2 regions of the Roseburia sp. AF20-18LB genome follow, and region 2 is predicted to be linked to the other one. Evidence: predicted binding sites of a transcription regulator. Region 2 holds the regulator's gene; the other holds the start of a gene.
The links. Region 2 encodes HrcA, which represses chaperone genes, less so after heat shock. Its sites were predicted from a motif close to TGTTAGCACTCNNNNNNNNNGAGTGCTAACA; they were not measured.

Region 1: the regulator HrcA is predicted to act here: its motif matches at 3,405-3,435, upstream of clpB (ATP-dependent chaperone ClpB).

Annotation. Positions count from the first base shown of each region.
Region 1 is NZ_QTWP01000002.1:31,836-48,631, reverse strand. It holds gene DWX65_RS05000 (IS3 family transposase) at 1-391, opposite strand, end outside; gene DWX65_RS15135 (helix-turn-helix domain-containing protein) at 322-885, opposite strand; gene DWX65_RS04990 (metallophosphoesterase) at 936-1,487, shown strand; gene DWX65_RS04985 (hypothetical protein) at 1,462-1,773, shown strand; gene DWX65_RS04980 (spermidine synthase) at 1,785-3,365, shown strand; gene clpB (ATP-dependent chaperone ClpB) at 3,513-6,107, shown strand; gene DWX65_RS04970 (hypothetical protein) at 6,185-6,409, shown strand; gene DWX65_RS04965 (ParA family protein) at 6,755-7,579, shown strand; gene DWX65_RS04960 (ParB N-terminal domain-containing protein) at 7,533-8,588, shown strand; gene DWX65_RS04950 (DUF6908 domain-containing protein) at 8,581-16,065, shown strand; gene DWX65_RS04945 (DUF3991 and TOPRIM domain-containing protein) at 16,055-16,796, shown strand, end outside.
Region 2 is NZ_QTWP01000001.1:381,618-398,413, reverse strand. It holds gene DWX65_RS01970 (DNA internalization-related competence protein ComEC/Rec2) at 1-417, shown strand, start outside; gene holA (DNA polymerase III subunit delta) at 461-1,438, shown strand; gene rpsT (30S ribosomal protein S20) at 1,512-1,775, opposite strand; gene gpr (GPR endopeptidase) at 1,968-2,915, shown strand; gene DWX65_RS01950 (stage II sporulation protein P) at 2,976-4,289, shown strand; gene DWX65_RS01945 (MBOAT family O-acyltransferase) at 4,406-5,740, shown strand; gene DWX65_RS01940 (GDSL-type esterase/lipase family protein) at 5,753-6,640, shown strand; gene lepA (translation elongation factor 4) at 6,645-8,456, shown strand; gene hemW (radical SAM family heme chaperone HemW) at 8,474-9,661, shown strand; gene hrcA (heat-inducible transcriptional repressor HrcA) at 9,868-10,911, shown strand; gene grpE (nucleotide exchange factor GrpE) at 10,932-11,585, shown strand; gene dnaK (molecular chaperone DnaK) at 11,604-13,484, shown strand; gene dnaJ (molecular chaperone DnaJ) at 13,562-14,737, shown strand; gene DWX65_RS01905 (molecular chaperone DnaJ) at 15,022-15,552, shown strand; gene prmA (50S ribosomal protein L11 methyltransferase) at 15,793-16,749, shown strand; gene DWX65_RS01895 (16S rRNA (uracil(1498)-N(3))-methyltransferase) at 16,755-16,796, shown strand, end outside.

The DNA of each region.
Region 1 (16,796 bases), on a different contig from region 2:
AAGTTGTACTGAAATCCCTGTCTATTATGTTGTCAGCAATCTTACCAACTTCACCCTTATAAGAATGATATTTCTCCTTTGGTCTTTTTCCGGCTAGACCTGCTTCATGCATAAGACGCTGAACTCTTTTATGGTTCACCTGATACCCGCGATTAATAAGTTCCTGGTGAACCCGTCTTACACCATATCTGCGCTTGTTCTCAACAAAAACACTTTTTATTTCTTCTAGTATTTCTTGATTGCGTTCGGCAATAACATCGTTTCTGCTAATCTCAAAATAGTAAGTAGATCTAGCCATGTGCATTGCTTTAAGGAGATATTTTAATTGGTATCCGTTTTCTCTGAGTTTTTTGATGATTGCTGCTTTTTCGCCTTGAGTTGCGCAGCCCATTTTTCTTGCCTCAAGGCGATCCGTTTTTTTATTACTTCATTCTCAGCTTTGATATATTCGTTTTCAGTTCTCAAGCGTATCAGTTCTTCTCGTTCTGATTCTGTTAAAGGTAATGGATTTGTTGACTTCTTCATTCTTGATTCCTTTGTTGGACGTCCTTTTTTACTTTCTACTAATCCATTATATCCTTGTGATTTATATTTGTATACCCATTGATAAAGCATTCCTGAGTTAATACCTGCTTCTATGGCAACTTTCCTCCTTGGTATGCCTGCAATAACTTTTAAAACCAGTTCAAGTTTTTCTTCCGGTGTCCACACTTTATTGAACACCTTATGTTTTAAAACTTCTGGACCATGTAAATCAACCAATCCAGACCATTCTCGTATATGTCTTTTGAGAGTATCTGGATTCGCACCCTCTGGGATATCTGGATACGAACCTGAATGATACAATTCAACACACATCAGTTTAAACTCATAACTATAACGCATAAAAACACCCTCCTTACTGGTTGTCCAGTAAAGAGGGTACATATCAATCTTTGAAAAGATATTATGCCGGAGCTGTGGCACTTGTATTTACCATAGGATATCTTGGAAGCGGCTGGTATCTGGCACATCATGTATGGGAGACGGACTATCAGATTCAGACGGATAAGGAAGTAGGAAGCCTTCGGGTGGCAGTATTTGCAGATTCCCATGTAGGGACAACTTTTCATGGGGAAGGCTTTGCCGAGCATATGAAAACCATAGAGGAGCAGCACCCGGATGTGGTTCTGATTGTGGGAGACTTTGTGGATGATGATACGACAAAAGAAGATATGATAGCCTGCTGCAAAGCATTAGGAGAGCTTGATACGACTTATGGTGTATATTATGTCTTTGGAAATCATGATAAAGGATATTATCCGCCGGAATACCGGGGCTATGATGGAAATGATTTGATAGTGGAATTAGAAAAAAATCAGGTACATGTTCTGCAGGATGAGGTAGAACTGATTGCGGATAAATTCTATATAATAGGAAGACAGGATAAATCCGAAGAATATGCAGAAAAAAAGAGCCACAATGGAAGAACTGACGGCAAACCTTGATCCGGATAAATTCTCCATTGTATTAGACCATCAGCCACAGGATTATGCAGCGCAGCAGAATGTCAATGTGGATCTGGTTCTTTCCGGACATACCCACGGTGGACAGCTATTCCCGCTGATGACCATTGAGAATCTTACGAAAATGACACCGGATGACCGTGTCTATGGATATGAGCAGAGAGAAAATACGAATTTTATTGTAACATCAGGAATTTCCGACTGGGCGATTAAGTTTAAAACGGGATGTAAGTCGGAGTATCTTATGATTGATATTGAAGGAAAATAAAAGAGGTGTATATGAAAAAGTTATTTTTGTATTTGACGGAATTTTTTGCAGGAATGTCAGTGATGGCAGTAGAGTTAGGCGCAAGCAGATTACTTGCACCATATTTTAGTTCTTCCCAGATAGTCTGGACAATCATTATCGGAACCATTATGATTGCCATGGCATTGGGAAATATTTATGGCGGAAGGACGGCAGACAAATCACCGAACCCGGATAAACTGTATGGAAGAATTATCATTGCCGCAATCTGGATTGCATTAATTCCGGTAGTGGGAAAATATATTATCATAGGAATATCAGCCCTTTTAATCTTTGCGGTAAATAATAATTTCCTGATTATTGCAGCTTTTGCAGCCTGCATGGTAATTTTCGTATTTCCGCTGTTTCTGTTGGGAACGGTAACACCATCCCTGGTAAAATATTCTGTTGATAATTTAGATGACAACGGAAAGACAGTAGGTACCTTAGGGGCATTTAACACCATCGGAAGCATCATTGGAACCTTTATCCCAACCTTTGTGACAATTCCGGCAGTAGGAACATCCGTTACATTTCTTATCTTTGCGGGAATTTTACTGGCATTATCCATCGTATATTTTATCAATGCGCATACCGGAAAGAAGAAAATAGTTGCATCTATTCTGATATTTGCACTGTGCTGCGGGTTTGGATATTCCGACTCATTTGCATTCTGGGAAAATAATCTGACCTATGAGGGGGAATCCGTATATAACTATCTTCAGGTATACGAAAATCAGGACAAGGTGTCCTTATCCACCAATGTGTTATTCGGTGTGCAGTCTGTGTATATGAAGCAGGATGAACTGACCGGCATGTATTATGATTATGCCATGGCGGCACCGCTTATGTTAAAAGACAAAGAAATATCAGACATGGATGTGCTGATTCTTGGAATGGAAACCGGTACTTATGCAACCCAGTGCCGGAAATATTTTGGAGATATGAATGTGGAAGGTGTTGAAATTGATGAGAAGATTACAAAGCTTTCCAGACAGTATTTTTCACTTTCGGAGGATGTGCCGGTAACGACTTATGATGGAAGAGCATTTTTAAATGCATCCGATAAGAAATACGATGTCATTATGGTAGATGCTTATCAGGATATTACGATTCCGTTTCAGATGTCTTCCGTTGAATTTTTTACGCTGGTAAAAGAGCATTTAAATGAAAATGGCGTAATGGTGGTGAATATGAACATGCGTGGGCAGAAAGAAGGAAATATTAACCAGTATCTTTCCGACACCATAGGAAGTGTATTTGGAACAGAATATACTGTGGATGTGGCAGGCTCTACAAACCGGGAACTGTTTGCATCCGACAATGGAGAAATTTTAAAGAATCTTTCTAACAACATTTCCAAGCTTGAAAATCAGGAGTTAAAGGGAATGATGACAGAGGTATTGGCAGATACCGTTTTCTATGAAAAGGGCGATTATATTCTTACAGATGATAAGGCACCGGTGGAACTTCTTGGAATGCAGGTGATTGATGAGATGATAAAAGATGAAGTTGCATATTATAAGGGAGTTTATAAAGAGGAAGGGCTGAAAGGACTGCTGAATTCCTTTTAAATATAAGAAAAATAGTAATTAACAAAAATTGTCTGAAAATTTTAGCACTCACCTCTTGACAGTGCTAATAATGCGTGCTATATTTATGCTTGGAAACAGAAATAACAGGAATTCGTTCATAGCACAGTGGGAAATGAGGTGAAAGATATGAACATTCAGAAATTTACACAGAAGTCAATGGAAGCAATCCAGGATTGCGAAAAATTAGCATATGAATATGGCAATCAGGAAATCGAGCAGGAACATCTTTTAGTGGCATTACTGCAGCAGGAAGATGGACTGATTTTAAAACTGATCGAGAAAATGGAAATCCAGAAGGAGCATTTTGTAGACAATGCAATCCGCCATCTGGAAGCAAGAACCAAGGTGTCCGGCGGCCAGGTTTATGTCGGCCAGGCATTGAATAAGGTATTGATTAGTGCAGAGGATGAGGCAAAGCAGATGGGAGATGATTATGTCTCCGTAGAGCATCTGTTTTTATCCTTGTTAAAATATCCGAACCCTGCATTAAAGGAAATTTTTAAGGAATATGGTATTACAAGAGACCGTTTCCTGCAGGCGCTGTCTACGGTGCGTGGCAACCAGCGTGTGACCTCCGATAATCCGGAAGCTACTTATGATACCTTAAATAAATATGGTTATGATATGGTAGAGAGGGCGAGAGACCAGAAGCTGGATCCGGTCATCGGACGAGATGCAGAAATCCGGAATGTAGTGCGTATTTTGTCCCGTAAGACGAAAAACAATCCGGTACTGATTGGCGAACCCGGTGTAGGTAAAACCGCAGTTGTAGAGGGACTGGCACAACGGATTGTACGTGGTGATGTTCCGGAAGGATTAAAGGATAAGAAGCTCTTTGCACTGGATATGGGTGCATTGGTAGCCGGAGCAAAATACCGTGGTGAATTTGAGGAACGTCTGAAAGCAGTATTGGATGAAGTAAAGAAATCCGAAGGACAGATTATCCTCTTTATCGATGAGCTGCATACCATTGTCGGTGCAGGAAAAACCGATGGAGCCATGGATGCCGGACAGCTTTTAAAACCAATGCTTGCCCGTGGAGAACTGCATTGTATCGGTGCTACCACATTGGATGAGTACCGGGAATACATTGAAAAGGATGCCGCATTGGAACGAAGATTCCAGCCGGTTATGGTAGACGAACCAACGGTAGAAGATACTATTTCTATCCTGCGTGGATTAAAGGAGAGGTATGAAGTATTCCATGGAGTAAAGATTACCGACAGTGCACTGGTTTCCGCAGCAGTGCTTTCGAACCGTTATATCTCAGACCGGTTCTTACCGGATAAGGCAATTGACCTGGTGGATGAAGCCTGTGCACTGATTAAGACAGAGCTTGATTCCATGCCGACCGAGTTAGACGAACTGAACCGTCGTGTCATGCAGTTAGAGATTGAAGAGACTGCATTGAAAAAAGAGGATGACCGTCTGAGCCAGGAGCGTCTGGCAGACTTACAGAAAGAGTTAGCAGAGCTTCGGAGTGAGTTCCAGAATAAGAAGGCACAGTGGGACAATGAAAAGAAATCCGTAGAGAAAGTCCAGAAGCTGCGTGAGGATTTGGAAAGCCTGAAAAATGAAATCCAGCAGGCAGAGCAGAGCTATGATTTAAATAAAGCGGCAGAATTAAAATATGGTAAGCTGCCGCAGTTACAGCAGCAGTTGGAAATTGAAGAAGAAAAAGTCAAAGGTGAAGATTTATCACTGGTACATGAAAGTGTCAGCGAAGAAGAAATCGCAAAGATTATCTCCCGCTGGACCGGAATCCCGGTAGCAAAACTGACTGAGAGCGAACGAAATAAGACACTGCACCTTGATGAAGAACTGCATAAACGTGTCATTGGACAGGACGAGGGCGTTACCAAGGTAACAGAAGCAATCATCCGTTCCAAAGCCGGAATCAAAGACCCGAGCAAGCCAATCGGTTCTTTCCTGTTCTTAGGACCAACCGGTGTAGGTAAGACAGAGCTTGCCAAAGCATTAGCAAGCTGCCTTTTCGATGATGAATCCAATATGGTCCGTCTCGATATGAGCGAGTATATGGAGAAATATTCCGTTTCCCGTCTGATTGGAGCACCTCCTGGATATGTAGGCTATGATGAAGGTGGTCAGCTGACGGAGGCAGTCCGCCGGAAACCGTATTCCGTAGTCCTCTTTGATGAGGTGGAAAAAGCACATCCGGATGTCTTTAATGTACTGCTTCAGGTACTGGATGACGGACGAATTACCGATTCTCAGGGACGTACCGTAGACTTTAAGAATACCATTATTATCATGACTTCTAACTTAGGCTCCATGCATCTGTTGGAGGGCATTGACGAAAATGGTGAGATTCGTCCGGAAGCAGAAGAAGCTGTCATGGAAGAACTGAAGGGTAACTTCCGGCCGGAATTTTTAAACCGTCTGGATGAAATCATTATGTTCAAGCCGCTGACCAAAGACAACATCGGCAACATTATCAAGTTACTGATGGAAGATCTGAATAAACGTCTTGCAGACCGTGAACTGAAAGTGGAACTGACCAAGGCTGCCGAGGATTATATTACCGAGAAAGGTTATGACCCGGTATATGGTGCAAGACCACTGAAACGTTTCCTGCAGAAATATGTGGAGACATTGGCTGCAAAATTGATTCTTGCAGATAAAGTCAGAGAGGGAGATACCATTCTTATCGACCTTACCGATGGAGAACTGACTGCCAGCGCAAAACCGGCGACCGCCTGAAATGGTTCAAGCCTGACATAATAAGAAATGCAGTTGCTGCATATATTGTCAGGAGAGCAGAAAAGTAACGGTGTAAAATGAGTCGAATCCGAAAAGCATTGATATGGATGAATCTGGCACTGGCGGTATTGGTAATTGCCGCCGGAGCCTGTCGGATCCGTGTCAATCATCTGGTAAATGCAGAGAGCATGAATATAAAGAAAACAAGTGGAATAAAAGAGGTTGCATTGACATTTGATGATGACGTTATAATAGGACTAAGTCAAGAGATTAGCTATAAAGAAGCGGTTTCTATGATTTAGTCCTATTTTCGCTATTCTAAGGAGAGTAGATAGGGCAGCGCTGTTATATTAAAATCTTATAGTGAATAGCCGGGATCTGTCAATATTAGGGATATTGGCTGATGTCGTTATGACCAAAGCAGGGCTAAATCTAAATTCCATGAAAATGGGATACTTGATTTAGCTCTGCTTTAATTTCTATCGGGAGGAGGCAAGTGCTTAACCCTATTTTTATCCAAGTGCATATAAAATATGTTACCCATAGGTGGCCGCCAAGGTACAGCAAGCCTGACCTTGGCTCGCTGCCTGCATGAGAATCTAATGTAACCAAAATAACAAATTCAACAAGAGAAAGGAAGCAAACGTATGGGCAAGGTTTTAGGAATTGTAAACAGAAAGGGCGGGGTAGGTAAGACCACGACTGCCACAACCATGTCATATCTGCTGTCTAAGGAGGGCTGTAAGGTAGCATTGATTGACTTTGACGGGCAGAGGCACACAACAAAACTTTGCGGAGTGACTGCACCAGAGCAGCTTTCCGTGACAATTTATGACATTTTGAAGTGTATCGTGATGAATGAGGAACTGCCGGATAAAGGGTCCTACATGATAAGGACAGAGACAGGGGTAGATTTAATTCCGGCGAATAACAAGCTGGATAACTTTGATAAGCTGATGTGTGATACTGATTTTGCAGAATACAAGCTGAAAGAGTTTGTGGACACCATTAAGGAGCAGTATGACTACATCCTCATTGACGGTATGCCGAAGATGGGGACAGCCATGATAAATGTGATGATATGCTGTGACAGTCTGATTATTCCGGTACAGTCGGAAACGCTGGCGGTAGAGGGAATGGCAGAGTTTCTAAGAGCTTTCCACAGAATCAAGAGCCACGCAAATGCCAGACTGGAAATCGAAGGAATCCTTATCACCATGGATAATGAACGGACAAGGGTATCTAAGCGTGTGAAAGCGCAGTTACAGCAGGCACTTGGGGAAAAAGTGCGTATCTTTACGAACAGTATTCCCCGGTCTATCAAAGTGCCAGAGGCTGTAGAGTATGGTATGACGATCTGTGAGTATGAACCGGATAATCCGGCGGCGAAAGCCTATGAAAAATTTGTAAAGGAGTTGATGGAAAATGGCGACCAGAACACCAAAAATACCGGCAAGAAGCACATTGCTTAATTCTTCTCTGGACGGTATGGACGACCTCTTTGATTTCAAGACAAAGGAAGAACAATGTCAGCCGGAGCCGGAAAACGGCGGAACGGGAATCACGGAAATGGACTTTGCTGTGATGGAGCCGCTTCCAAATCATAAGTTCAAGCTTTATACAGGACAGCGGCTTCAGGATATGGTAGACAGTATCCGTGAGTTTGGTATCCTTGAACCACTTATCGTATGGGTGCACGAAGGCAAGAACACGATTTTAAGCGGACATAACAGACAGAATGCAGGAAGCATCGCCGGACTTACCAAAGGTCCGGTCATTATCAGGGAAAATCTGACCTATGAAGATGCCATTCTGATTGCGACAGAGACAAATCTGCGCCAGCGTTCTTTTGATGATTTAAGCCCCTCTGAAAAGGCATACTGTCTGAAACAGCACTATGATGCAATCAAAAGCCAGGGGCGGAGAAATGATCTGATAAAAGAGATTGAAGAACTCGTAAACCCGCATGAAATTGGGGAAAACGGGACTTGTTCTGAAATTCAGAAAAAGTTAAATGCTAATGAAAAAGTCAGCGAGGAATACGCTCTTGGGAAAGATAAAATTGCAAAGTATCTTCGCATAGCCTCTTTGATTTCTCCACTTATGGAGCTTCTTGATAATCGGAAAATTGCTTTTGAAGTAGCTTATGACATTTCTTTCATAAAAGAGGAAGAAAAACAATATTTAATAGCGGAAATGATAGAAGCGGGGCATGGTGTGGATATTAAGAAATCAACGCTGATACATGACTATGCTAAGAAAGGCAAATTGACAGAGGAACTGTTACGGCAGATCATTACCGGAGAAAAAACGAAGGCTGCAAGGAGTGGCAGCCCGAAACCCATCAAAATCAAGGAGACAGTCATCAACAGATTTTTTGACAGGAAGCAGAGCAGAAAGGAAATCGAGGATACGATTGTAAAGGCACTGGAGTTTTATTTCGCTCAGAACAGCGAAAATCCGGGGCAGAAGGTTGGGTAGAGAAACCTATCTTGCAGACCTGTACCGCCAGTCAGTACAGGCATTGACACAGAACAGGACAGAGTGGATGGGGCTTTTGTCCAGTGTGTCAAAATACTACAAGATGTCCTTTGACAAGAACGTGCTGATTTATGTGCAGAGACCGGATGCGGGACTTCTTGCAACGAAGATGGGTTGGGAGAAACAGACCGGAAGATATTTGAAAGCCGGTTCCAAAGGCATCGGCGTTGTGGATATGAATAATCCGAAAGCCACGCTTGCTTATTATTTTGACCTTGCAGATACCCGTGGCGACTATGAGGGTTTTCGGAGAGCCATGAGTGCGGTCTGGTCTTTGGAGAGGCAGTATCAGCCGGAAATATTAGACCGTTTCCATAAACAGTTTGGGACAGACGAGAATAGTATTGAAAACTGTCTCTGCCAGCTTGTCGGTATGCAGGCGGATGCGTTTTTTGAAAAATATCTTTCCTGTGTAGAGGTAAAGGATGAGAACAGTGTACTGTATGGACTTCCTGCCGGGGCAGTGCAGGCAGAGTTTGCAAAACTTGTATCAGACAGTGCAGCTTACATTGTTTTCAAGAAATGCGGAATCAAGACAGAGATTTTTGAGGAGACAGGGGCATTTGAGAATATCAGCCATTTTGGAAGTCTGGAATTGTTCATGGGACTTGGGTATTATACCTGCGCCATAGCAAGACCGGTATTGTCAGAGATACATAAACAGATTGAGGAAATCAAGGAAGAAAGGAGTCAGAGATATGAGCCGAGAACCGTTAGCGAAACTGGAATACACGAAAGGGGAGGACGGGATGCTGTATCCGAACCTTCAGATATCCGTGAACAAGGAGTACGACTTAAGACCGACAGGGATGTTCGGGAGAAGATGGAAGGACTACATGAAGTCGAAACACCCGCAGAGACTGTCGGAGCTGATCGCACTGGGACAGATAAACGAGCTGATAGCCAAGGTGGACAAGGAAGCAGAAGCGAAGAAAGAAACGCTGATTCAGCAGCTTCTGGAGGTACAGCCGATGCCGAAGACCGAGGATATGCTGGAGAGAGCCGGACACATGGAGATGATAACCAGACAGGCGGAGGAGATCATCCTGCACGAAGTAGTGTACCAGTTAAGATAGCAGAAAAAGAGGAAGCGGCAGAGCCGGAGCCTGTAAAAAAGAATACCGAAAAAGCATCAGAGGAATCCGAAGCGGAACATACCGCAGAGGGTTCCTCTTTTCATATTCCGCAGTCAGCGACAAAAGAGAATATCAGGGAGCATAAGGACTGGGAGGAAGTGCAGAGCCTGTTGACCGATACTGGCGTATTTCCTTTGGAACTGTATGACCGTATCAATCAGGTGTTTGCAAAAGAGACAGCTCCGGTTGTGAAAAGGAATGCCGTCAGGGATATTTACCTTGATTACGGACTGCAAAAAAGCAGTGATGGAACACGGGGAATCATGCCGGGAAAGGATGTGGCGGATTTCTTTTTCGGGGAAGAGGGCTTTGTGCGGCTTTCGTGGGATGTGATTACCCATGTGATAGACTTTCTGATGCAGAACAGCGAGTATATCCCATACCATGAGGAAGAAGATGCCATTGGCGATTTCAATATTCCTGATGAAATAGAAGATATGCAGCCTGGTTCCCGAAAAGACCATGAGGACGGACAGCTCAGCCTGTTTGAACTTTATCCCGGTCCTTACGAGGATGACGGGAAAGGGGGCGACCAGATACTGCCGGAAGAAACAGAGCCGGAGGAAATAAAGAGCGGATATATGCCGTTCCCGGTGGGAAGCCGGATTGCGTATGACGACCGTATCTTTGAAGTGCTTCAGTATCTGGACGATAACCATACGGTTGAACTGGGAGATATAGAGCAACTACAGGGGCTTCATGGCTATAAGGTCATAGAGAGACTGCCGGTAGTCCTGATTGAAAATGCAGAGCTTCTGCAACCCAATTACACAGAGGGAGAAGTAGCTCAGACGGTTGTGCAGTCCGTAGAGGATGGAGATTTTTCGGAAGCAGCAAAGAAACGGATAGAACACATGAGTCGCATCGGGCAGGCAAATGAGAAGTATGCCATGGATGTGGCAAAGGAAATGGAACAGCGTTTTCGGGACGGTACACTGAATTATCACTATCAGCCGGAGCATCGTCTGTACGAGGGAGGTCCTAAAGCAAAGTTCCGCAATAACGTGGAGGCAATCAGGCTACTGAAACAGTTACAGCAGGAGAACCGTATTGCAACTACGGAGGAACAGATCGTCTTAGCCCGTTTTGTTGGCTGGGGCGGTCTTGCCAATGCCCTGACACCCGGAAAGGAAGGCTGGGAAAAGGAATATGATGAGATTTCAGAGCTGCTGACAGAGGAGGAAATGCAGTCGGCATCGGCTTCAACCCTGACCTCTTATTATACGGATCAGAAAGTCATAGAGTTTATCTATCAGGCACTTTACCAGTTTGGTTTCCGGTCAGGAAACATTCTGGATCCGGCACTGGGGACAGGCAACTTTTTCTCAGCCCTGCCGGAAAGTATGAACCAGTCAAGACTCTATGGAGTGGAACTGGAACCCATTGCTGGAGGAATTGCAAGGAAATTATATCCGCAGGCAGACATTCTTATCAAAGGGTATGAGGACACAGAGTTTTCCGACAGCTTCTTTGATGTGGTGGTGGGAAATGTGCCATTTCACAATATCAAAGTGAGTGACAGGCGGTATGACCGTTATAACTTCAAGATACACGATTATTTTCTGGCGAAAAGTCTGGATAAGGTAAGAAGCGGAGGCATCCTTGCAGTTATTACCACAAAATTCACCATGGATAAGGAGAATCAGTCTGTGCGGAAGTATATCGCACAGAGGGCGGAACTGATCGGTGCCATCCGTCTGCCGGAAAATGCTTTCAAACAGGTGGCAGGAACAGAAGTGACCACGGACATATTGTTTCTGAAAAAGCGGGAGCAGGAAATCATACCGGATGAAAGGAATACACCGTGGCTTTCCGTGGAAAAAGACGAGAACGGAATCCCCTACAACAGTTATTTCATAGATCACCCGGAGATGGTGCTGGGAACCATGGCACAGGAAACCGGTATGTATGGAAGCCATGATTTTGTAACATGCAAGCCATACCCGGATAAAACTTTAAGTGAACTGCTGGAGGAAGCAGTAGGCAGGCTCCATGGGCAGTATGAGGAACCGGCAAGTGAACTATCGGAGGACAAAGACACGGTTATCAAAGAGTGGCTTCCAGCAACGCCGGATGTGAAGAATTACAGTTATACCAAGGTGGGGGATGCTTTCTATTACCGGGAAGATTCCCGGATGTACCGTCAGGAGCTGACAGGGAAAAAGGCAGAGAGGGTAGACGGGATGCTCCACATCCGTGATGCCCTGCGGGAACTGATGGACTTCCAGCTTCACGGCGATCCTGAACTGGGGTGGGAATTGCCCACCATGGAGTATGAAAAGAGACTGAAAGAATTATTAGACCGTCTGAACCGGGAGTATGACAGTTATATAAAAAAATATGGGTATCTCAATTTGCAGGGGAATGTCATGGCATTTTCCAAGGATGCAGATTCTCCGCTTTTACGTTCCATTGAGGAAGAAGTAAAGGACGAGCATGGGAAAAAGGTAAAAGGCGAGTACAAAAAGACAGCAGTATTCCATAAGGCCACAATCCGTCCAAAGAGTATGCCAAAAACAGCAGACAATGTGGAGGAAGCCCTGCGCATTACCATGAATGCAAAAGGGAAGTTTGACCTTGATTATATGCAGTATCTGTACCGTAAGGACGGGCAGATATGTAGCAAGGAGGATATTCTGGAGGAACTGGGGGAACGTGTATATCAGGATCCGGCAAAGTGGCAGCAAGGAGATGCCACGTCCGGCTGGGTGCTTGCAGAGGAATATTTAAGCGGCTACGTAAAGGATAAACTGGCGCAGGCTGTCCTGGCGGAAGAGGAGTACCCGGAGTGGTTTGGGCGGAACGTGGAGGCACTAAAGAAGGTACAGCCGGAACCGTTAAAGCCGGAGGACATCAGTTTCGTGCTTGGCTCTACATGGATACCGGTGAAATATTATCAGGATTTTATGTATGAGAAGTTTGCAACGAGCAAGCATAACAGGGACAGCAATATCCATATTGAGTTTGCGGAATATACAGGAACCTATTTCATTACTGAAAAGAGGGCTGAGAGAGATTCCATTGCCGCAAATAAAACCTACGGGACAGAACGACTGAATGCCTACGAGATTATGGAATATACCCTGAACCTGAAAACGGTGGAAGTCCGTGACAGGCAGGAGTATGAGGATCCGGAGACTGGGGAAGAAAAGGTGCGGTATGTGCTGAACAAGCGGGAAACCCTGCTTGCAAGGGAGAAGCAGGCACAGATCAAAATGGAGTTTGAGTCATGGCTGTTTGCAGAACCGGAGAGAGGGGCTGCATTAACCCAGCTTTACAATGACCGCTTTAACAACATCCGTCCCAGAACCTACAACGGGGATGACCTGATGCTGCCGGATATGAATGATTCCATTACTCTGCGAAAACACCAGCGTGACACGGTAGCCATGGGTATTTACAGTGACGGGAATCTTCTGGTGGCGCATGAGGTAGGAGCCGGTAAGACCATGACAGCCTGTGCTATTGCCTATGAGAGAAAACGGCTGGGAGTATGTAACAAGCCGTTGATTGCAGTACCGAACCATACCTTAGAACAGTGGGCGACAGAGTTTATGCGGCTTTATCCTAATGCCAATATTTTAGTTGCAACGAACAAAGATTTTGAAAAGCCGCGCCGGAGACGGTTTGTAAGCCGTATCGCCACAGGGGATTATGACTGTATCATCATGGGACACAGTTCCTTTGAACTGATCGCTCTTTCAAGGGAGAGGCAGTTAGCCGCCATGCAGGAGGAGATTGATGAAATCACAAAGAAGATAGACGAAATGAAGATGCTTTCCGGGAAAACATGGTCCTTAAAACAGATGGAGATATTCAGGCATAATTTACAGGACCGTTTTGACAGGCTCTATAATGCAGGGAAGAAAGACGGAACGATTTCCTTTGAGGAACTGGGCGTGGATAACCTGTTTGTGGATGAGGCCCATGCATATAAGAATAATTACAGCTATACCAAGATGCAGAGAGTGGCGGGCGTGGGAGGACAGAGCAGCCAGCGTGCCATGGATATGCACATGAAATGCCAGTATATCAATGAAATCACGAATGAACATGGCGTGGTGTATCTCACCGGCACACCGGTATCTAATTCCATGTCGGAACTCTATGTTATGCAAAAGACCTTGCAGCCTTCCGAATTAAAGCGCAGGGGACTGCTTATGTTTGACTCCTGGGCAAGCACCTTCGGCAAGGTGGAATCATCGCTGGAAATCAAACCAGAAGGCTCCGGATACCAGATGAAAGCAAGATTTGCCAAGTTCCACAATCTGCCGGAACTGATGTCCATGCTGTTTTTAGTGGCAGACATCAAGACAGCGGATATGCTGGACCTGCCGGTTCCGAAACTAAAAACGGGAAAAATGCAGGTAGTAAAGACTGCCATCACGCCGGATCAGAAAGCCATCATGGAGGAACTGGTGGAAAGGGCAGAAGCAATCCGTAATAAGGAGGTAGACAGCAGTCAGGATAATTTCTTAAAGCTGACAAACGAGGCAAGGCTGCTTTCCGTGGATCCCCGTATTCTGGATGAAACGCTGGATAACGATCCTGACACCAAACTCAATGCCTGTGCCAGAGGTGTGGCAGAAATCTACCATGACACTGAGGAGCAGCATTCCACACAGCTCATTTTCTGCGATAAGGGAACACCGAAGGCGGACGGCAGATTTAACTTCTATCAGGCACTCAGACAGGAGATGGTGCGGCTTGGAGTGGAGGAAAAAGAGATAGCTTTCATACATGACGCCAATACGGACACAAAACGGGCAGAACTGCTGGAAAAGGTACGGAACGGAATTGTCCGTGTACTGCTGGGAAGCACGGAGAAGATGGGAACAGGATTGAATGTGCAGGATAAATTGATAGCATTGCACAATCTAGATGCACCATGGCGGCCGGCTGATCTGACGCAGCGTAACGGGCGCATCCTGCGGCAGGGAAATGAAAATGATGAGATATCTATCTTTAATTACATCACGGAGCAGACCTTTGATGCTTACCTTTGGCAGATACTGGAACAAAAGCAGCGGTATATCAGCCAGATCATGACTGGCCGGAGTGCGCTTAGGAGCTGTGAGGATGTGGACGAGGTAGTGCTTCAGTATGCCGAGTTCAAGGCTCTTGCTGTATCGGATCCTAAGATTAAGAGGAAAATGGAGGTGGATAATGAGGTCTATCGCCTGCAGACACTGAAATCGGCTTGGAAAAGTGAGCATACGGACTTGCAGAACAAGATTACGGTCTATTATCCTCAGGAAATTAAGAAATGTACAGAAAGGATAGAACATAGAAAAGCCGATGCAGAGCTGTATCAGAAAGAGGTGCCGCAGGAGTTTTCTATTACCTTAAATCACAGGCTGTTTGACGAGCGGACAAAGGCGGGTGAATATCTGAAGATGCAGATGGCAAATCTGGGGCATGAGGCAGGAGACACCGTATCAGCCGGGACCTACGCCGGTTTACAGGTAATGCTGAAAAGAGGAGCATTTCAGGATGTACTTCTCTGCCTGAAAGGGGAAGGCAGTTATCAGGTGGATGCCGGTGAATCTGCACTGGGAAATATCACAAGGCTTGAGAATCTTGCAGAGAAGATACCGCAGTATCTGAAAGATGAGGAGAGGAAATTGGGAGAACTGAAAGAACAGTTTGAAGCGGCGAAAGTGCAGGCGGAGCGCCCCTTTTCTGAGGAAGAAAAGCTGTCGGAGTTTCTGAAAGAACAGGTATCCCTTAATCTGGAACTGGAATTTGCGGATGCAGACGAGGAAGGAATGGAAAAAGCGGGAAAAAGCCATGGAAACAGTATCTACCGGAAACTGCGTAAGCTGGCACCGGAGTTATTTGAGGGTACATATACTTACATGAAATTCAAACAGGACGGCTTTGATGACCTTGTGCTTGAAACCATCGGAGAGAATGAGTACAGTATTGCACACTATTATACACAGAATGGGGACAGGATGCGTGATCCGGAGATTACGTTCATGCTGGACGATACGCAGCGTTGTATCTATGCCTTATCTTACACGCAGGATAACATGGGCATCTATTACGAAACCGGGGACAGAACCGAGAAGCAGATGGAGGATCTGATGGGATTTTTCGACCAATGGATGGCGAATATCAAGGAACAGGGATTTACCTTATATAAGGCATACGGAGAAGATGCGGAATACACGAAAGAAGAGGAACATACAGAAGAAATGGGATATACTGTCATCAGTGCAGATAATTTGAAGCAGATGAATAGATTTGATGGGGAAGATATGGAAAATGAGCGGTAGATGGAAAGGAGAAAAGCAGTTGCAGGTACAGCAGAGGGGCAGACCAATGCCCTTTACGGAAGAACAGATGCGGCAGATTTATAATACGAATATTATAGATTTTGCGGTAAGGAATGGTTTTGAGATTGAGAAAAGTGATAAGGCCACGGTTCATGTGAAGCACAACGGGGGATTGTACCTGTTCAAGCATGGCCGTGGCTATTATTCATTTACGGAAGAACGGGGCGGTGACATTGTTGAATTTGCAATGAATTATCTGGGACTGAAAAAGAGGGAGGCTATGGAACAGATACTGGGGTGCAGGGCTTATGAACGGACCGCCCATGTAGTTTCACCGCAGGAAAAGGCAGAAAGGGGAACGATGGTATTACCGCCCAGGGACACGGACGACCGCCGAGTATTTGCGTACCTGACAAAGACAAGAAAGATTGATCCGGAAATTGTGCAGACCATGATGAAACAGGCAAAAGTATATCAGTCAAGACAGGAAATAGGTGGCAAAGTGCGCCGGAATTGTGCGTTTGTCGGGTATGACAGCAAGGGGACACCAAGATACTGCGCCCTGCGTGGTCCCAGTGCAGGCAGCAGTTTCCGGCAGGATATGGAGAACTCGGATAAGACCTATGGTTTTCTCATGGAGGGAAAAAGCAACCGTGTCTATGAGTTTGAGGCACCTATTGATGCCATGAGCCATGCCACGCTTTATAAGCTGCGGGGATATGACTGGAGAA
Region 2 (16,796 bases):
AGTGGCGAGGACACCATAAGCTGCCTCCTTCCGGACGGAGAGTATCAGGCAGAGGATGAGAATGGAAAATCCATGATATTGCTCTATCAGACGAAATATATTTCCGGGATATTTACCGGAGATGCCGGAGAAGCAGAAGAAAATTGGCTCTTAGAAAAGCAGCGGTTGTGGAAAGTGGATTTTCTTAAAGTAGGACATCATGGCTCAAAGTATTCCTCGACAGAAAAATTTTTAAAAGCACTTTCGCCGGAACTGGCATTGATTTCCTGTGGGGAAAACAACCGATATGGACACCCTCATCAGGAGACCATAAATCGATTAAAAGAAGCTTCGGCAGAAATTTTTGATACGATGGAAGGCGGTCAGATTTCGCTGGAAGAGGAAAAGGGAAGGATCACAATTCAAAGCTTTCGGTAAGTATGCTTTGATAAAGAAGTAAAAATATAGTATAATATCCTTTATGAAAACAATAGATAATGACATTAAAATGGGACAATTAAAAAACGTATATCTTTTATATGGAACGGAAGACTATCTGAAACGGCAGTATCGTGATAAGCTAAAACATGCACTGGTAGAGCCGGATGATACGATGAATTTTTCGGCATATGAGGGAAAGGATATTAATCCAAAGGAACTGATTGATTTATCGGAGACACTGCCATTCTTTAAAGAAAAGCGTATGATTCTGGTGGAAAACAGTGGCTTCTTTAAAAACAGCTGTGATGACCTGGCAGAATATATGAGCCAGGTGCCGGAATCCACCTGCTTTGTTTTTGTGGAAGAAGAAGTGGATAAGCGTTCCAAATTATTTAAAGCGGCATCCAGGGCTGGAAGTGCCGTAGAATTTGAGACCCCGAAGGAAGATATGCTGATTCGCTGGATACTGGGCAGAATCCAGCGGGAAGGGAAGAAAATTACCCAGTCCGTGATGCAGCTTTTCCTGTCAAAGACCGGTTCCGATATGGAAAATATTGATAAGGAATTAGAAAAGCTTATCTGTTATACATTGGATAAGACAGAGATTTCTGCGGCAGATGTAGAGGCAATCTGTACCGGACAGACGGAAAATAAAATCTTTGAAATGATTGATGCCATCTCTGCCAGGAATCAGAAGAAGGCTTTGGACTTATATTACGATTTACTGGCATTAAAGGAAGCACCCATGCGGATTTTATTCCTGATTGCAAGACAGTTCCAGAATCTGCTTTTGATAAAAAGCATGTCAGCAAAAGGATATCCTGCTGTCAGTATTGCAAAGACTGCAGGGATGCCAAGCTTTGCAGTGCAGAAGAATCTTCGGCAGGCAGGAGCTTTTAAAATAAATCAGTTAAAGGAAGCAATTGAAGACTGCGGACAGGCAGAAGAGGATGTCAAGACGGGAAGAATGGCAGATCAGTTAGCCGTAGAACTTCTGATTGTAAAATACAGTGCATAAAAAAAGAACGTTTCGAATGACGGTACGAAACGTTCTTTTTTATAATCGTTTATAATCTATGCTCTTCCGGCAATTATGCCATTTTGTTCACAGCTTTGTTTAAGCGTGAAATCTTTCTAGAAGAAGTGTTCTTGTGATAAACACCCTTAGTAGCAGCTTTGTTGATTTCAGATGTTGCAGCAACTAATGCAGCAGCAGCAGCCTCTTTATCGTTTGCAGCGATTGCAGCGTCTACTTTCTTAATAGATGTTTTAACTTTTGATCTAATAGCTTTGTTTCTATCAGCTTTGGTCTGATTTACAAGAATTCTTTTCTTAGCAGATTTAATGTTAGCCAACCTGTACACCTCCAATATGATTGTTTTATTGTTTTTGGTTGTTTCATTAAAGCCGGACACGGACGTTCTAATGTAAACATACCATATTAGTTTATCCCACATATTTGCATCTGTCAATACATATTTGGAGAAAAAATGTAAAAAATAATAAAGAAAATTTATTTGGAAAAATTGTTTACAGGAAGTGAAGCTATGTTTCAGATAAGAACAGACCTCGCATTAGAGACGAGAGAAAAATTTGATGAAGATCATATTGAAGTAAAGGGAGTACGGGTAGATGAGGAGAGAATTTCACCGGAAATCATGATTACAAGAGTGTTCATTGACACAGAAAACGGAGCAAAGGCAATGAAAAAACCGAAGGGAACCTATATTACCATTGAGGCTTCGGACATGATGGAAGAAGATGAGGATTATCACAGAGAAGTGTCCGGGCAGCTGGCAAAAGTGATTGAAACCATGCTGCCGGGGAAAAAAGAAGAACTCAAGATATTGGTAGTGGGTCTTGGTAACCGGGAAGTGACACCGGATGCATTAGGACCTTATGTAGTAGATAATATGATGATTACCAGGCACATTATCAAGGAATATGGACAATATGCCTTTGGAAATAAGGTGAGGAGCCAGATAAGCGGAATTGTGCCGGGCGTAATGGCACAGACCGGCATGGAATCAGGAGAGATTGTCCGGGGAGTCATTGAAGAGACGAAACCGGATATTGTAATTGTGGTGGATGCACTGGCGGCCCGCAGCGTGAAGCGTCTGAACCGTACCATCCAGATTACGGATACCGGAATCAATCCCGGTTCCGGTGTGGGCAATCACAGGCACGCCATTAATAAAGAAAGCATGGGAATTCCGGTAATTGCCATAGGAATTCCTACCGTAGTAGATGCCGCAACGATAGTTTCAGATACCATGAGTGACTTAATCGGAGCCATGCGGGAGTCAGCGCAGCTAAAAAGTGTGGGAAATGGGCTGGCAGGTCTGGATGAAATTGAAAAGCATGAGCTGGCAAGAGAACTTTTATCTCCACATTTGAATGCAATGTTTGTAACCCCAAAAGATATTGATGAAGCGGTAAAAAGGCTGAGCTATACCATATCAGAGGGACTGAATCTGGCATTCTCCCGGTTCTAAAGGGACAGAAGCTGCATAGAATATAGTGTTTGCTATGGCAGAACAGGAGGTGCTGGCAGCATGAGAGTCTATGGGCAAAGATATCAGGGAAAAACGGAACTGGTCAGGAAACGAAAAAAATGGTACAGGCAGTCTGCTATTGCACTTTTTCTGTTGTATGCATTTTTTCTTATGGTGAAAGCGGGAACCGGAAGGGAAACACTGGCAAAACGTTTTTTTTCTTATATACAAAATGAGATATCCATGTCCATGACCAGACAGTATATTCCGACTGTTGCCTATATGGCAGAGGGCAGGCAGGAACAGACACTGAGTGATTTTTTGCTGGAAAAAGTGACAGACCAGATACCACTTATCGGATATGCAGATACCATAAGGACTTATGATACGACAATTGAGAGCAGCCTTTCAGAAGAAGAGATTGTTGCACTGGAAGGAAAGGATGAAGCGGAAGTAGAGGCTAAGCAGATGGCGGAGGCAGCCAGCAGAGAGAATCAGGACTGCATAGTGGCAGAAATGGAGCAGGAAAATGCGCAGGCAGGAGCAGATGCGGCAGCAGAAGCGGCAGAGCAGCCGGCAGCCCCGGATAATACAGCAGTCAGCTCTCAGCCGTTGGTGGAGATTCCAAGAGAAAAATTAAATGATTTTGATTATCTGATTCAGAATTTTTATCAGGTGGACAATACAACAACCATCAATAGCAGTCAGTTAAATGCAGAAGAATTGTTAAATATGGATTTAACCATAAAAACGCCGGCAGACCAGCCACAGATTCTGATTTACCATACCCATTCCCAGGAAATGTTTGCAGATTCCGACCCAAATGATGTAATGACGGGCGTTATGGGAACAGGGGAATATCTTACCAGCCTGTTACAGGAAAAGTATGGATTTCAGGTCATGCATCATATGGGACAGTATGATGTGGGAGACAGAGATCACGCCTATGCCAATGCGGAGGGGCCCATTGAGCAGCTGTTAGCAGAGAATCCGAGCATAGAAGTGGTAATAGATTTACATCGTGATGCAGTGGATAAGCATATGGTGCGGGAGGTAAACGGGGTGCAGATGGCACCGATTATGTTCTTTAACGGACTGAGCCGGACAAAAGCGCTGGGAGATATTTCTTATCTCAATAATCCAAACCTTACCGGGAATCTTGCTTTTTCCCTGCAGATGCAGATTGCAGCGGCAGAGTATTATCCGAATCTTACCCGCCCGATTTATTTAAAAGGATACCGGTATAATATGCATTTTAAAGAGAAATATCTTTTGATCGAAATGGGTTCCTATACCAACACGCAGGAGGAGGCACGCAATGCCATGGTTCCACTGGCAGACCTTTTGAACAGAGTGTTGCATGGAGAAAATTAGAAAAATATTTCGTAATGAAAATGTAATAACTTTTTCGGAAAAACACATTGAAATCACTTGCATTTCTTATATAATAAAAGAGATGCGTAAAATAAAACGAAAGATATGGAGTTATCATGGAATTTTCAAGCTTAGAATTTTTATTTCGGTTTTTGCCGATTTTTCTTATTATATATTATCTGGTACCGGTAAAGTATAAAAATCCGGTACTTTTCTTTGGCAGTCTGGTATTCTATGCCATGGGAAACTGGAAGGATGCACTTCTTTTACTGTTTTCCATGAGTTTGAACTACATTCTGGTATTACTGATGGATTATATAAGTAGGAAGAGCAGCAGAAATACCATGCTTGTGATTTTGCTTTGCTATAATATCGGATTATTATGTATATTTAAGTATACAAGATTGTCGCTTCCACTTGGAATCAGCTTTTATACTTTTACCATGCTTTCCTATGTGTTGGATGTCTATAAGAAGAAAACTGCAGCGTTGAGGGATTATCTGGAGTATGGAACTTATATCCTTTTGTTCCCAAAGTTGATATCCGGACCGATTGCCCAGTTTGCCAATATGGCAGGGCAGTTAAAGAAACATCCAATCCGTCTGGAGAAAATCGAACATGGTCTGACTCTTTTTATCATAGGATTGGGATATAAAGTAATTATTGCAAATCATCTGGCAATTCTCTGGCGTGATATTCAGGGCATTGGCTTTGAGAGTATTTCCACACCGTTAGCGTGGATGGGAGCATTCGGTTATTCTGCACAGTTATTCTTTGATTTCCAGGGATATTCCCTGATGGCAATCGGAATCGGAGAGATGCTTGGATTTGATTTGCCGAAGAACTTTGATCATCCGTATCGTTCCAGGACAGTGTCTGAGTTTTACCGCCGGTGGCACATTACACTGGGAAGATGGTTCCGTGATTATTTATATATTCCGTTGGGAGGCAACCGGAAGGGAAATGCGTGGACATTTTTCAATCTGCTGATTGTCTGGGTTGTAACCGGAATGTGGCATGGTTCTACCATTAATTTTCCATTATGGGGCTTGATTTTATTTGTATTTATTGCGTTGGAACGATTTGTAATCAGAAATTTTTTAGAGAAACATGGATGGCTGGCGCACCTTTACATCTGGTTTGTAATCCCTCTGACCTGGGTCGTGTTTGCAATTACGAAGTTATCTGATTTGAAAGTATATTTTGCAAGACTGTTCCCGTTCTTTGGAACCGGAATCGCAGTCAATGCAGGCGATTATCTGAAATACGGCAGAACCTATGGAGTGTTTTTCCTATTGGCATTTGTGGTATCACTTCCTTTTATGGATAAGATATTAAAAAAATGCTGGAAGAAGTGGTGGATGAAAGCAATTTTGTTTGTTGTATTATGGATTTGTATTTATCAGATTGCAAATGGACTGAACAATCCGTTTATGTATTTTAGTTTTTAATGGGAGGCTGTCATGAAGAAATGGAAGAAATGTCCGCTTCTTATTGTTACGGCAATCAGTATGCTGCTGGTAAGCGGTGTTGCCTTAGCCGGAACAAAGGGCGCATATAAAGAATATAATAAGGACTGGCCGAAGGTTCCGGCGGTGGCTGGCATGATGCAGGCATCCAAAGAGGGCGTTCTGCCATGGGATAAGGCAGAACCGGAGGAGGATTTGGAAAGCGTATATGCTGACAAAGAGGAGCCGGCAACGGAAGAAGCAACAGAAGCAGTTGCAGATACGGAGGCAGAAGAGGATAAGACTTATACTTTTACCGATGTAACCCAGGATTATTTTGATGATGCGGTATTTATCGGAGATTCCAGAACCGTTGGATTAAGGGATTATGGCGGCTGGGATAATGCAACTTATTATGCCAGTATCGGACTTACGGTCTATGATATGTTTGATACGCCGATTGTCGAGGAAAACGGCGCGAAGATTACCGTTGAAGAAGCATTAAGCGAGCATCAGTTTGGTAAAGTCTATCTGATGATTGGAATCAACGAAATGGGAACCGGTACAGTAGACAGCTTTATGAAAAAATATGAAGAAGCTGTCAATCATATCCGGGAATTACAGCCGGATGCACTGATTTTCTTACAGGGCATTATGTATGTAAAACAGGAAAAGTCAGAGACTGACCCGATTTTTAACAATCCGGCAATCAAAGAACGGAATGACAGAATTGCAATGCTTGCAAATAATCACGATATATTTTATATTGATGTAAATGAAGTAGTGACTGACGAAACAGGAAATCTGAATCCGGAATATACTTATGATGAGATTCACCTGCTGGGAAAATATTATTCCCTGTGGACGGATTTCCTTTTGAAACATGGAATAAAGAAGGAGTAAATATATGTCAATCGACCAGAGTAAGATTCGTAATTTTTGTATCATTGCCCATATTGACCACGGTAAATCAACCCTTGCAGACCGTATTATCGAAATGACAGGGCTTCTGACCAGCCGCGAAATGCAGGCGCAGGTTTTAGATAATATGGATTTGGAGCGGGAACGTGGAATTACCATTAAGTCCCAGGCAGTCCGTATTATATATCATGCCAAAGATGGAGAAGAATATATTTTCAATCTGATTGATACACCTGGACATGTGGACTTTACCTATGAAGTATCAAGAAGTCTTGCTGCCTGTGACGGTGCAGTGCTGGTAGTAGATGCGGCACAGGGGATTGAGGCACAGACCCTTGCCAATGTATATCTGGCATTAGACCATGATCTGGAAGTGATTCCAGTCATTAATAAAATTGATCTGCCGAGTGCAAGGCCGGAAGAAGTAGTAGAAGAAATTGAAGATGTGATTGGAATTGAGGCACAGGATGCACCACGGATTTCTGCCAAAACAGGGTTGAATGTGGAAGAAGTATTAGAGCAGATTGTGCATAAATTACCGGCACCAAAAGGGGACGCCAAAGCGCCTCTTCAGGCGTTGATTTTTGATTCTGTGTATGATGCTTATAAAGGTGTTATTGTATTCTGCAGAATCCGGGAAGGTTCCGTAAAACCGGGGACAACCATCCGCATGATGGCAACCGGAGCAGAAGCAGATGTAGTAGAAGTAGGATATTTCGGAGCCGGACAGTTCATTCCATGTGATGAGTTAGAAGCCGGAATGGTAGGTTATATTACTGCCAGCCTTAAGAATGTGAAAGAAACCCGTGTGGGTGATACCATAACAGAGGCAAAGCGTCCTTGTGATGCACCATTGCCGGGATATAAGAAAGTTAATCCGATGGTATACTGTGGATTATATCCAACAGATGGAGCCAAATATCCGGATCTTCGTGACGCTTTGGAAAAATTACAGTTAAATGATGCAGCCTTACAGTTTGAACCGGAGACTTCCATTGCATTGGGCTTTGGTTTCCGCTGTGGTTTCTTGGGACTGCTTCATTTGGAGGTAATTCAGGAGCGGTTAGAGAGAGAATTTAATCTTGATTTAGTAACGACAGCACCAGGCGTTGTATACCGGGTACATAAGACGGATGGTACCATGATAGAATTGACAAACCCATCCAATCTTCCGGATCCATCCGAAATCGAATATATGGAAGAGCCGATGGTTGCAGCAGAAATTATGGTGACATCCGAATATGTAGGTGCCATTATGGATTTGTGCCAGGAACGCCGTGGTATCTATAAGAGTATGGAATATATTGAGCAGACCCGTGCAGTTATTAAATATGACCTTCCGTTAAATGAAATTATTTATGATTTCTTTGACGCATTGAAATCCCGTTCCAAAGGATATGCGTCCTTTGATTATGAGATGAAGGGTTATGAGCAGTCAGAGCTTGTGAAGCTGGATATTCTTATTAATAAAGAAGAAGTGGATGCTCTTTCCTTTATTGTATTTAAGGATACCGCCTATGAGCGTGGAAGAAAGATGTGTGAGAAGTTAAAGGAAGAGATTCCGAGACATTTATTTGAAATCCCGATTCAGGCAGCCGTTGGAAGCAAGGTAATTGCCCGTGAGACAGTAAAAGCAATGCGAAAAGATGTGCTGGCAAAATGTTACGGCGGTGACATCAGCCGTAAGCGTAAACTGTTAGAGAAACAGAAGGAAGGTAAGAAACGTATGCGTCAGGTGGGAAATGTAGAGATTCCACAGGAAGCATTTATGAGTGTACTGAAGTTAGATGAGAAATAGATGACAGGAGAACATAGATGGAACTTTATGTGCATATTCCTTTTTGTGTAAGAAAATGTGAATATTGTGATTTCTTATCAGCACCTGCGGACGAGCGGCTACAAAACCGCTACGTGGGTGCTCTTTTGCATGAAATCAGATATTACGGACAGATAATGGGACGTCCGGCTCTTTCTACTATATATATAGGGGGCGGAACACCGTCTCTTTTAGCACCGGAATATATCGCACTTCTTTTAAAACAGATTCAGGTAAGCTTTGAGGTGGAAACAGATGCAGAGATTACCATAGAATGTAATCCCGGAACTTTAAATGAGGAAAAACTTCTTACTTATAAAGAAGCAGGCATTAACCGTCTCAGCATAGGGTTACAGTCTGCCTTTGATGATGAATTAAAGATATTAGGAAGAATCCATACTTACCGGCAGTTCTTGGAGAATTATGAATGTGCCAGAAGATGTGGATTTGAAAATATCAATGTTGATTTGATGAGTGCCCTGCCTTATCAGAGTACGGAGAAATTTGTTACCAGCTTAAAGCGTGTCATAGCATTAAAACCGGAGCATATTTCAGCCTATTCCCTGATTATCGAAAAGGGAACACCATTTTATGAAAAATACAAATTCGAGGCAGTGCTCCGGGAAGCCGGAAAGCCGACAGAGCATCTGCCATCTGAAGAGACAGAGTATGAGATTTATAAAAAGACTCAGGAGATTCTTGCAGAGGCAGGTTATGAGCATTATGAAGTATCCAATTATGCAAAGCCGGGGAAAGAGGCAAGGCATAATATCGGATACTGGAAGCGGGTGCCGTATCTTGGGGTAGGACTTGGGGCAGCGTCCCTGATTGGAGAAGTACGCTACAGTAATATAAGAGAGATTGAAGCGTATATCAAAGCATGTGGTAATATTTCGGCGAAGGAAATAGATGGAGTACCGGCATTGAATCTCCATGAGAGTGCAGATGCAATCAGCCGCCATGCCCAGATGGAAGAATTCATGTTTTTAGGCCTGCGTATGTTAAAGGGAGTTACAAGAACAGAATTCAAAGAGACTTTTGGCGTGGAAATAGAAGCAGTATATGGCGAAGTCTTAAACCAGCTTCAGGAAGAGGACTTAATCGAGAAAAAAGCCGGTGTAATAAAGCTCAGCGACCATGGCATGGACATCAGCAACTATGTACTCGCCCAGTTTTTACTGGATTAAGTAGTGCGGTGTTGAACCGCATTGAATCAGAACAAATCTAAAGAAAATATAAAATTATAAAATGCTGTTGACAAAAAAAACGAATGGTGCTATCTTAAGTACATAGAAATTAGCACTCTTTCAAGTTGAGTGCTAACAACTAAGAAAAAGCAGTACAAAAAGCTTTTTCAAATACCTATAAAAGTTTCATTTTCAGGAGAACGTGAATGAACGAGAACGAATTAGATGAAAGAAAAACAAAAATCTTAAATGCAATCATTCGCAACTATCTGGAAACAGGTGAGCCGGTTGGTTCAAGAACCATTTCCAAGTATACGGATTTGAACTTAAGTTCCGCAACAATCCGGAATGAGATGTCGGACTTGGAAGAGATGGGATATATTTTGCAGCCACATACATCGGCAGGAAGAATTCCATCCGATAAGGGATATCGCTTCTATGTAGATAATCTGATTGCAGAGAAGGACAAAGAAGTATCCGATATGAAAGAGTTCGTAATTGAACATACGGAGAAGATGGAACAGGTATTGCAGCAGGTGGCAAAGCTGTTGGCGAACAATACGAATTACACCACCATGATAACAGCACCGCAGTATCACCACAACAGCCTGAAGTTCATCCAGTTATCCAATGTGGATGATGAACATATTCTGGCAGTTGTCGTATTGGAAGGCAATCTTGTGAAAAATAAGATGATTCCGATAGAAGAGCCGATAGATAATGAGCATATGTTAAAACTTAACATGCTTTTGAATACACATTTAAATGGATTGTCATTAGATCAGATTAATCTGGGCACCATAGCAGTGTTGAAAGAGAAAGCCGGTATCCATTCCAAAGTCATCAGTGATGTATTGGATGCAGTAGCAGAAGCAATCAGCGAAGACGAGGATTTGGAGATATATACCAGCGGTGCAACGAATATCTTAAAATATCCGGAGTTATCGGATTCGCAGAAAGCAGGAGAGCTTTTAGATGCGTTAGAAGAGAAGAAACAGTTAGTAAGTCTGGTGACGGATAACCTCAGCAATGAGGAGAACGGCATACAGGTTTATATAGGAGATGAATCTCCAATTCAGACCATGAAGGACTGCAGTGTGGTAACAGCTACCTATGAACTTGGTAAAGGCGTGAAGGGAACGATAGGAATTATCGGACCAAAGCGTATGGATTATGAGAACGTCATGGATAATCTGAAAAATTTGAAATCACAACTAGAAGGCATATTTGATAAGCCGAAGAAAGAATAGCATAGAAAGGTGGTAAGGAAGTGGCAGAAGAAAAGAAAGAAGAAGTGCTTGAGGAAGTATTAGAAGACTTAGAAGCAGAGGATGCAAAAAAGCAGGAAGAAGCACAGAATACCGCCTCAGAAGAAAAAGAAGTTGAGGCAGAAGAAAAAACGGAAGATACCGAATCTGAACCGGAAGAAATAGAGAAAGAAGATGAGGAGAAAAAGAAAGGTATCTTTAAAAAGAAAGACAAGAAAGATAAGAAGGACGAACAGATTGAAGATTTAACCGACCGGCTGAAACGTCAGATGGCAGAATTTGAAAACTTCCGTAAGAGAACGGAAAAGGAAAAGAGCCAGATGTATGACATGGGAGCCAGCGCAATCTTAGAGAAAATCCTTCCAGTTATCGACAATTTTGAAAGAGGGCTTGCAGCTGTACCGGAAGAAGACAAAAACAATGGCTTCGTAGAAGGTATGGATAAGATTTATAAGCAGATGATGACAGTGCTGACAGAGGTTGGTGTAACACCGATTGAAGCAGCCGGTCAGGAGTTTGACCCGAATCTCCATAATGCAGTAATGCATGTGGAAGATGAAGAACTCGGTGAGAATGTAGTAGCCGAGGAGTTACAGAAAGGTTACAAGTACAAAGAAAATGTAATCAGACATAGCATGGTAAAAGTAGCGAATTAAGCATAGGAGGATAAGAACATGAGTAAAATTATTGGTATTGATTTAGGAACAACAAACAGTTGTGTGGCAGTTATGGAAGGTGGAAAACCTACCGTTATAGCAAACCAGGAAGGTGCAAGAACAACACCATCTATCGTAGCATTTACAAAAACAGGTGAGCGTCTGATTGGTGAACCAGCAAAACGTCAGGCAGTAACCAACGCAGAGAAAACAATCTCTTCCATTAAGAGACATATGGGAACCGATTACAAAGTAAGCATTGATGACAAACAGTATTCTCCACAGCAGATTTCTGCAATGATTTTACAGAAATTAAAAGCTGATGCAGAAGGATATTTAGGAGAAAAAGTATCAGAAGCAGTTATTACTGTACCGGCATACTTCAATGATGCACAGCGTCAGGCAACCAAGGATGCAGGTAAGATTGCAGGACTTGATGTAAAACGTATCATCAACGAGCCGACAGCAGCAGCACTTGCTTATGGACTGGACAACGAAAAAGAACAGAAAATTATGGTATACGACTTAGGTGGTGGTACATTTGATGTATCTATCATCGAAATCGGTGACGGAGTCATCGAAGTATTATCTACAAATGGTGATACCAGATTAGGTGGAGATGATTTCGATAACAAGATTACACAGTGGATGATTGACGAATTCAAGAAAGCAGAAGGCGTTGATTTATCTACTGATAAGATGGCTCTTCAGAGATTAAAAGAAGCTGCAGAGAAAGCTAAGAAAGAGTTGTCTTCAGCAACAACAACCAATATCAACCTGCCTTTCATTACTGCAACAGCAGAAGGACCAAAGCACTTTGATATGAACTTGACAAGAGCAAAATTCGATGAGTTGACACATGACTTAGTAGAAAAAACAGCAATCCCGGTACAGAACGCTATGAAAGATGCAGGCGTAACCAATGCAGACTTAGGCCAGGTATTATTGGTTGGTGGTTCTACACGTATCCCGGCTGTTCAGGATAAAGTAAGACAGTTAACAGGCAAAGAGCCAAGTAAATCCTTAAACCCGGATGAGTGTGTAGCACTTGGTGCTTGTATCCAGGGTGGTAAATTAGCAGGAGATGCCGGCGCAGGTGATATCCTTCTTCTGGATGTTACTCCATTGTCACTGTCTATCGAGACCATGGGTGGAGTTGCAACAAGGCTGATTGAGAGAAATACAACAATTCCTACAAGAAAGAGCCAGATTTTCTCAACAGCAGCAGATAATCAGACAGCAGTAGATATCAACGTAGTACAGGGTGAGCGTCAGTTCGCAAGAGATAACAAATCCCTTGGACAGTTCCGTCTGGATGGTATCCCACCAGCACGTCGTGGAGTTCCTCAGATTGAAGTTACTTTCGATATCGATGCAAACGGTATTGTAAATGTATCTGCAAAAGACTTAGGAACCGGAAAAGAACAGCATATTACAATTACTGCCGGATCTAACATGTCTGATGCAGATATTGATAAAGCAGTAAAAGAAGCAGCTGAATTTGAAGCACAGGACAAGAAGAGAAAAGAAGCAATTGACACCAGAAATGATGCAGATGCTTTCGTATTCCAGACACAGCAGGCATTAGACCAGGTTGGAAATAACCTTGATGCGGCAGATAAATCTGCAGTAGAGGCTGACTTAAATGCACTGAAAGCTTTAGTAGATGCAAATCCACAGGCTGAAAACATGACAGATGATCAGGTTGCTGAGATGAAAGCAGCAAAAGAGAAACTGATGGAAAGTGCACAGAAAGTATTTGCTAAGATGTATGAGAACGCTCAGGCAGCTCAGGGAGCCGCTGGTGCAGGTCCTGATATGGGAGCAGGTGCAGCCGGTGGAGCAGCTGCAGGTTCCGCAGATGATGATGTGGTAGATGCTGATTACAAAGAAGTATAATTCTACAGATAAAAAGCAGTAGAAAGGGTTGGCAGTTTTACTGTCAACCCTTACAAACGGTAAAGAGGGAATAGATTATGGCAGAACAGAAAAGAGACTATTACGAGGTCTTAGGCGTTGATAAAAACGCAGATGACGCAGCAATAAAAAAAGCATATCGTGTCCTTGCCAAAAAATATCATCCGGATATGAACCCGGGGGATAAAGAAGCAGAAAAGAAATTCAAGGAAGCATCTGAAGCATATGCAGTACTGAGCGACCCGGAGAAGAGAAAACAGTATGACCAGTTTGGTCATGCGGCCTTTGATGGAGGTGCCGGCGGAGCAGGCGGATTTGATTTCTCAGGTATGGATATGGGAGACATTTTTGGAAGCTTTGGAGACATTTTCGGAGATTTCTTTGGCGGCGGAAGACGCAGCAGCAGCAGCGGACCGATGAAGGGAGCCAATGTACGTGCCAGTGTCAGAATTACATTTGAAGAGGCAGCATTTGGCTGTGAGAAAGAAATTGATTTAGTATTAAAGGATGAATGTAAGACCTGTCATGGTACAGGAGCGAAGCCGGGAACCAGTCCGGAGACCTGTAGCAAATGTCAGGGAAAAGGAAAAGTGGTATATACCCAGCAGTCCTTATTTGGTATGGTACAGAATGTACAGACCTGTCCGGAATGTAACGGAAGCGGTAAAATTGTTCGTGACAAATGTCCGGACTGTCGTGGAACCGGCTACATTGCCAGCAAGAAGAAGATTAAGGTCAGCATTCCTGCCGGAATTGATAACGGCCAGAGTGTAAGAATCCGTGAAAAAGGTGAGCCGGGGGTAAATGGCGGACCAAGAGGAGATCTTCTGGTAGAAGTAGTAGTATCCCGCCATCCAATCCTTCAGAGACAGGGCATGGATGTATATTCAACAGCACCAATCAGTTTTGCACAGGCAGCATTGGGCGGAGAAGTAAGAATTACAACCATCGACGGCGATGTGGTCTACGAAGTAAAACCTGGTACACAGACCGACACCAGAATCCGTCTGAAAGGAAAAGGAATCCCATCCCTGCGTAACAAGGCAGTCCGTGGTGACCAGTATGTTACACTTGTGGTTCAGGTCCCGACCGGATTAAATGAAGCTGCAAAAGAGGCACTGCGCCAGTTTGATGCAGAGACCGGTAATTCATTAAAGACACAGAATGGTGCGGCAGGCACGAAAAAGAAAAAGGGATTTATGGGAAAAATTAAAGAGTCCTTCGATGATTTATAAAAATGATAAAGCTGTTTCCTGAAAAATGGAGGCAGCTTTTTTTACGCGAGTAGCGAGAAAAATCGCATGCTTGCATGCAGATTTGGCGAGCACCGCGATAACTCGAGAAACTCGCAAAGCGTGTTTCTCGTAGTTGAGTATTGTGATAACTCGGGAAAACTGCAAAAGTGAGTTTCTCGTTGTTGCATTTTGTGACAACATATTGTATACTGTTTCTGATTCATAAGTTTTTTGTAACCATATGTTGATTTAGGCAACCGTTTATGAGACAAGGAGAGAGATTTATGAAGCAGCATAACAGCGCTGTGATTAAGAAGGATGCAGCACAGTTTGATAAATGGTGTTTTCAGCAGACTGTGGAACTGGAACATACAAGGAGAGAACTGGAAAATTCCAAACGCGAGATGGAACACCATCAGAGGGAGTTAGAACGTCAGAAGCGGAAATTCGAGATGGAGAAGAATCTTGAACAGGAGCGGATGAAGCGGGAACAGCATCTTTTTGACATGAAGTGGAAAATATTAGAAAGTGAACTTCAGAAACTTGCTGCCGAAAAGCAGAAAATGGAGCGTCAGAGAGACTTTTACAGCAGAGTACATGAATTTGAACAGGAGAATAAAAACCAATCATCCAATGTGGTGAAGGGAGAAATGTTCTTTATGGGCGTGGGCAATGAAAAATCATTGCGGAAGCGTTATAAGGATTTGATTAAAATATATCATCCGGATAATCTCAATGGAGACACCGGTACCATTCAGGAAATTAACCGGGAATATCAGGTGCTGATGCAGAAACTGGAAGTAAAATATCAGTAATAAGATTGCAATAATAGCACAGCAATGACATAGCAATAAACAGGAAAATCAGCGGGCAGAAGAAATATGTTCCGCTGTTTTTGTGTTACCAGACATGCATAGGCGTCGCTATGTATCTAAAGAAGCTGTCTGCTGGTTGCCGTTGATTCCCTTACAGTTGCGAAAAATAAAAAGCTATGTTAAAATTAAAATGTTTGCTTTTTATAATAGAAGGTTAAGATAAGAACAGGAGCAGAAACTATGAAATGGGATAAATATACAATAGATACAACAACAGAAGCTGAGGATTTTATCAGCATGATGTTATCAGAAAATGGCATTGAAGGAATTGAAATCGAAGATAATGTACCATTGACGAAAGAAGAAACAGGAGAAATGTTTATTGATTTTCCGCCGGAGCTTCCACCAGACGAAGGAAAAAGCAAAGTCAGCTTTTATTTAGAGGCAGGCGAAGACCATACCGAGACTTTAAAGGCAGTCCGCATTGGTTTAGAGCAGTTAAGAAGCATGGTAGAAATCGGAAGCGGAGATATTACCTCCAGCCAGACCGAGGATATTGACTGGATTAATAACTGGAAACAGTTTTTTCAGTCTTTTTATATCGATGATATTTTAATCAAACCAACCTGGGAACCATTAAAGGAAGAGGATAAAAATAAATTCTTAATCGAGATTGACCCGGGTATTTCCTTTGGAACTGGAAAGCATGAGACAACACAGCTTTGTATCCGCCAGATTCGTAAATATTTAAAAGAGGGCGAGCGTGTTCTGGATGTAGGATGCGGCAGTGGAATCTTATCCATTGCAGCATTAAAGCTTGGTGCAGGCAGCGTAGTGGGCACGGATGTGGATGGAGATTGTATCACATCAACTCATGAAAATATGACAGTCAATCATCTGGCAGAAAATTCAGGTGAATTTTATGTTGGAAACCTGATTGACGATAAAGCATTTCAGGAAAAGATTGGCACAGGTTATGATCTGGTCGTAGCGAATATTTTAGCGGATATTATTATTCCGATGGCACCGGCACTTTATCAGTGTGCGAAAGAGCAGGGAGTGCTTATTACTTCCGGAATTATTGATTTTAAAGAAAACGAAGTAAAAGAAGCTTTAGAGCAGGCAGGCTTTGAAATCTTAGAAGTCAACCATCAGGGCGAATGGGTCAATGTAACTGCACGGAAAAATCAGAGGTAAAATAGATGCATCAGTTTTTTGTTGAAAAAAGCCAGGTGGGCAAAGAA